2 regions of the Marinobacter sp. MBR-105 genome follow, and region 1 is predicted to be linked to the other one. Evidence: predicted binding sites of a transcription regulator. Region 1 holds the regulator's gene; the other holds the start of a gene.
The links. The regulator sigma-54, encoded in region 1, starts transcription at its own class of promoters, with help from an activator protein. The targets are predictions, from matches to a motif close to ANTGGCATNNANNTTGCTNT.
Positions count from the first base shown of each region.

Region 2: the regulator sigma-54 is predicted to act here: its motif matches at 1,913-1,932, upstream of flgA (flagellar basal body P-ring formation chaperone FlgA).

Region 1 is NZ_JBRJHG010000008.1:124,104-127,226, reverse strand. It holds gene lptB (LPS export ABC transporter ATP-binding protein) at 1-635, shown strand, start outside; gene ACSSVV_RS11185 (RNA polymerase factor sigma-54) at 824-2,353, shown strand; gene hpf (ribosome hibernation promoting factor) at 2,427-2,735, shown strand; gene ptsN (PTS IIA-like nitrogen regulatory protein PtsN) at 2,824-3,123, shown strand, end outside.
Region 2 is NZ_JBRJHG010000003.1:190,276-193,398, reverse strand. It holds gene ACSSVV_RS05565 (LysR family transcriptional regulator) at 1-60, opposite strand, end outside; gene ACSSVV_RS05560 (CheR family methyltransferase) at 95-922, opposite strand; gene ACSSVV_RS05555 (chemotaxis protein CheV) at 958-1,887, opposite strand; gene flgA (flagellar basal body P-ring formation chaperone FlgA) at 2,073-2,780, shown strand; gene flgM (flagellar biosynthesis anti-sigma factor FlgM) at 2,908-3,123, shown strand, end outside.

The sequences.
Region 1 (3,123 bases):
TTGTCGGCCTGCTCGGCCCCAACGGCGCCGGCAAGACCACCTGCTTCTACATGATCGTGGGCCTGGTGCCTGCGGATCACGGCCGGATCACCATCGACGCCAAGGACATCACCCCGCTGCCAATGCATGGGCGCGCCCGCAAGGGCATCGGTTACCTGCCCCAGGAAGCCTCCGTGTTTCGCAAACTGACCGTGCGGGACAACATCATGGCCATCCTCGAAACCCGCAAAGGCATGAGTCGGGCGGAACGGGAGGCCAAGCTGGAAGAGTTGCTGGAAGAGTTTCATATTACTCACATCCGAGACAGCGTGGGTATGGCGCTATCCGGAGGCGAACGCCGCAGGGTTGAAATCGCCCGGGCGCTGGCCATGGAGCCCGCGTTTATCCTGTTGGACGAACCCTTCGCGGGCGTAGACCCTATCTCCGTCAGTGACATCAAGCACATTATCCGGCACCTGCGGGATAAAGGTATTGGCGTGTTGATTACCGACCACAACGTTCGGGAAACCCTCGACATCTGCGAGAATGCCTACATCGTTTCCGGCGGCCACATCATCGCCTCCGGCAATGCCGAAGCCATTCTGGCAAACCAGCAAGTGAAAGAAGTGTATCTGGGTGATGAGTTCCGGCTCTGACCTGATAAAACAGGGTTTATCCGAGGTCTGATTGTTTTGATGATCTGTAGCAAGTAAACTCGGCAAAAAACTTGCTTATACTGTTCACAGACAATGGCAAGTAACCAGCGTACAACATTTTTTTCGGCCTGTGCGCCGGCAAAGCAACAACCGGGATGCCCATGAGTTATGGATCTTGAGCCATGGTTATGAAAGCCTCATTACAGCTTAAGCTGGGCCAGAGTCTGACCATGACGCCCCAGCTGCAGCAGGCCATACGCCTGCTACAGCTTTCTACCCTCGATCTCCAGCAGGAAATCCAGCAGGCGCTGGAATCCAACCCAATGCTGGAAACCTCAGAGGACGATGAGCACCCTGAAGGCGACGAGCGCGAAGAGCACGAGCACAGTGAAGCTTCCAGCTCTGAGGCCAACCAGGACGACAGCCACCAGGACGCGAGCCCGGACTGGGACGAAACCGAGAACGGCCCTGACTGGTCGTCCGAGAACGATATTCCGGACAACATTCCCGATGATCTGCCAGTGGATACCGCCTGGGACGACATCTACCAGTCTGCCCCGGCTCCGGCCAGCAAAGGCGAAGACGAGCACGAATCGGATTTCGAAACCCGGAACTCGCCTACCGAAACCCTGCAGGATCACCTTGAGTGGCAGCTGAACCTGACACCTCTGAGCGAGCGGGATCAGGCCATTGCCCACGCGCTGCTGGATGCTGTGGATGAGCGCGGCTACCTGACGTCTGACATTGAGGACATTCACGCAGGCCTGCTGGACGAAACCGAAGAAGACCCGTTGGAACTGGACGAAGTGGAAGCGGTACTCCACCGCCTGCAACACTTCGACCCGCCCGGCGTGTTCGCTCGGGATCTCCAGGAATGCCTGCTGATTCAGCTCAACCAGCTGCCACCGGATACCCCCTGGCTGCGCCAGGCGAGACTGGTGGTTACCCAGTTCCTGCACCTGCTTGGCAACCGGGACTACGCGCAACTGTTACGCCGCAGCCGGCTCAAGGAAGACCAGCTGAAACAGGTACTGGCCCTGATCACCAGCCTGAACCCTCGCCCTGGCGATGTCGTGGACCGGGCCGAACCGGATTACGTTATCCCGGACGTTATCGTACGCAAACACGAAGGCCGCTGGCGGGTTGAACTCAACCCGGAAATCGCTCCGCGTATCCGGGTGAATGCCAGCTACGCGTCACTGATCCGCCGGGCTGACAGCAGTGCCGATAACACCTACCTGCGCGACCAGCTGCAAGAAGCGAAATGGTTTATCAAGAGCCTGCAAAGCCGGAATGAAACCCTGCTGAAAGTGGCCACCCGCATCGTTGAACACCAGCAAGGGTTCCTGGATCAGGGCGAAGAAGCCATGAAGCCTCTGATCCTGTCTGACATTGCCCAGGCGGTGGAAATGCACGAGTCCACGATTTCCCGGGTTACCACCCAGAAGTACATGCACACGCCCCGCGGTATTTTTGAGCTGAAGTACTTTTTCTCCAGCCACGTCAGCACCGCCGAGGGCGGCGAATGCTCGTCTACAGCCATCCGGGCGATGATCAAGAAGCTGATTGCCGAGGAAACCCCGAAAAAGCCATTGAGCGATAGCAAAATTGCAGCCATGCTAGGGGAACAGGGAATCAACGTGGCGCGGCGTACCGTGGCCAAATACCGGGAGGCCATGCATATTCCTCCCTCGAACGAACGAAAACGCCTGGTTTAAACTTTCGCCGGTGCAAGATGCACTGGCACGCAATCCGGCAAGCACGCCGGCAGTATGACAACAGGAGACGCCTATGCAACTCAACATTTCAGGCCATCACGTAGAACTGACTCCCGCTCTGAAGGATTACGTCAACACCAAGTTCGAGAAGCTGGAGCGTCACTTCGACCACATCAGTAACTGCCAGGTCACCCTGGAGGTCGAGAAGGTGCGCCAGATGGCGGAAGCCACGCTGCACGTGATTGGTGGTGAGATTCACGCAAAGGCAGAAAATGAGGACATGTACGCCGCAATCGACGCTCTGGTCGACAAGCTGGACCGTCAGATCCTCAAGCACAAGGAAAAGAACGTAGACCGGATGCACGGTAACGGCGGTCGCTGAAGCGCGAACCTTACCGGGTGTTTCATGAAACGAGCTGCGGCGGGGCTAACCGGCCGCAGCCTTTTTTTTACGGACATGCAGTCGATCCATGAGCGAGCCATCCCTGACCATCGACAATATTCTTGCCCCTGAACTGACCCTCTGTAAGGTGCCGGCCTCAAGCAAGAAACGTGTGCTGGAGTTCATCGCTGAACGGATTCACTTTCAGGATGAAATCCTCAGCGACACCCAGATCTTCAACAATCTGGTCTCCCGCGAACGGCTGGGCAGCACCGGTATCGGTGAGGGTATTGCCATCCCCCACTGCCGACTGGAAGGCCTGGACCGCGTCATCGGCGTGCTGATGACTCTGGAGGAACCGGTAGACTTTGATGCTATCGATAACCAG
Region 2 (3,123 bases), on a different contig from region 1:
AGAGCCTTCGCGGCTAATAACCCAGAAATAATAGAGATGTCGGAGGTTCAGATTCTCCACATCGGTCCCCTACTCCGCATTGAACAGTTCCCGGCTATTTTTTGCGATAGATGATGCCAGGGTGACACTGGACCATTTCGTAGAGATTGGGAAGCCCGTTCAAAGACTCAGAAGCACCAAGAATCAGATAGCCTCCGGGGTTCAGAGCACCATGCAGCCGGGTAAGAATGTCCTTTTTCAGTTCCGCTGAGAAATAGATCAGCACATTCCGGCACATGATGATGTCGAACTTGCCAAGCATGTATCGATCCAGCAGGTTCAATTCCTTGAATTCCACCATGGACTTGATTTGCGGTCGAATCTGCCAACCACCGTTGGCCGAGGGGGTAAAAAAGTGCTTTTGACGCTCCGGCGACAGCCCGCGGCCGATGGCGATCATTTCATACTCGCCTCTCCGGGCAACCTCCAGCACGCTTTTGGAAATGTCCGTTGCCGTGATTTTTACATCCCGCAGCTTACCCGGCCGGGTACGGCGGAATTCGTCAATTACCATGGCTACGGAGTATGGCTCCTGGCCAGTAGAACAGGCGGAAGACCAGATTCTTAACGGCTGGAGTGAACTGCGCTCGGCAAACTCTGGCAAGAGCTTTTCCTGCAGAATCCGGAACGGATGGTTGTCCCTGAACCAAAGTGTCTCGTTGGTCGTCATCGCGTCGATGACCACCTCGCGCAAGCCTGCCCTTCCAGGCCTCTTTAATCGTTCCAGAAGCTCTCCAAGGGAATTCAGGCTGTTTTCTTCGAGAATGCGCCGAAGCCTGCTCTTTACAAGATACTGTTTGTTATCACCCAGCAGGATGCCGCACGCATCCTGCAGGAACTTTTTAAAGGCTTCGTATTCCTGGGGCGTTATGTCCGCTTTCATTGGATCTCTTCGTGGGTGAAACCATCAGCCGAGCATCAGTGCTGATCAATAATTTCCATTACTCGCTCGGCCAGCTCATCCGGGCTGAATTTCGCCATGAAATCGTCTGCGCCCACTTTCTGCACCATCGCCCGGTTGAAGACACCGCTCAGCGAGGTGTGCAGCATTACATACATTTCTTTCAGAGCCGCATCTTCTTTGATTCTGGTAACGAGGGTGTAGCCGTCCATTTCCGGCATCTCAACATCAGAGATAATCAGAGACAGGTGATCATTTGCGCGCGATCCATCCTGAGTTATCTCTTTGAGATACTGCAGTGCTTGCTTGCCATCGTTTTTGGTAACCACTTCCATTCCTATAGCGGTCAGGCAACGCTCGATCTGCCGACGAGCCACCGAAGAGTCATCCACCACCAGCACAGGCAGGTGGCCCGGCACACGTTCGGCACTCCTGGCAACCAACTCCTCCGTAACATCTTCCCTGAGCGGAGAAACTTCTGCAAGAATCTTTTCTACATCTATGATTTCTACCAGCTTATCATCAATCTTCGTCACCGCAGTCAGGTAAACATCCTTTCCCGCACCCTTGGGTGGCGGAAGAATATCCTCCCAATTCATATTCATGATTCTCTCGACACCAGCCACGAGAAAACCCTGCGTTTTACGATTGTATTCCGTAATGATCACAAAGCTTGTAGCTAACTGCTCCTGCGGTATGCCCGCGAGCCCTATCGCCATGCTCAGATCAATAATGGGAATGGTCTCCCCCCGAACATGAGAAACGCCTCTCACCACCGTTTTACTGTTGGGAATCGAGGATAACTTGGGACATTGCAGCACCTCTTTAATCTTGAAGACGTTGATACCGTATAGCTGCTGCCCCCGGAGCCGAAAAAGTAATAATTCCAGCCTGTTCTTACCGACCAGTTGCGTTCGCTGATTAACGCTGTCGAGTACCCCTGTCATGATGCTTTACTCCTGGCGCGCCTTTACCGGCATCAATATTGCTTTGACCTTTGTAAGGTGTTTTCAGGCCTGTCCAAGACAAATCTTTGACGCCTGCAAACCTGTTAACGGTTAACGGCCCGAAAACCCGAATCCTTAGCGGATTTCGACAATACACAAAGATACAGACAGCATAGGACAAACCGGTGCGTATGCGAATCATCTTTTTGGCTGCATTGTGTCTATCACTGAGCCCAATCACTCTGTCTTCAGAGAGAACCAGTGCTGAAGCCATCCGTGACGCTGCCCAGACGTTCCTGGCAGAGTGGTCCAGAACCCTTGCTGCCGATGGCTACACGAGCCGCTACGAAGTTGGCGCTATCGACAGCCGCATCGCCCTTGCTGCCTGCAACCAGGGGCTGAACGCCGAGTTTGCGGGCGATCCGCTACAGACCACCAGCCCGTCGGTCCTGGTTTCCTGCAGTGGTGAGCGACCCTGGAGAATGTACGTTACCGCCAGCGTCGAGGTTCATGGCCCCGCCCTGATAGCAGCCCGTCCCCTGGCGCGCGGAGAGCGCCTGACACCAGATCTGGTCACCGTAAATTCGGTGCAGATCAATGCCAGTCGTCGCGGCGTACTCACCCGCAAAGAGTCCGTTTCAGGCATGATGATGCGCCGCCCGGTGAACGCCGGCACGGTAATGACCCCGGATCTCCTTGAAGCTCCCAACGCGATTGAGCGGGGTGACCATGTTATTATCACCGCGCGCTCAGGCTCATTCTCGGTATCATCTCGCGGTAAGGCACTGGCGAGCGCGGGCGTTGGAGAACAGGTACTGGTGGAAAACCTCCGCTCGTCCCGGACAGTCAAAGCTCGTGCCGTCGGCCCCGGGCGGGTCGAAATTCCGATGTAAGGCGGCAAACAGCAAGAGCGGCAAATGTTTTCCGTTTTGTAACTAAAGTATGGCGCGGATTTGCCGTTAAGCAGATATAAACCCGAATACGCCACTTTCTTGTGGCCCCAGGCAAGCAGGTATTGATATGTCAGTTGACTTAAATGGAATTGGCCCCGGCCAGGTCAACACCACGCGCACCACGGCCGACAAAGCCTCAGGCAATCAAACGTCACAGGCGCCCACAGGCGAGCAAGCCAAGGCCCAGAGCCCCGCTGCCCGTGGCGAAAACGTGAACCTGAGCAATCAGGCGAAAAACCTGAAGCAACTTGAGCAGAAGCTGGGGGACTACCCCGAAATGGAC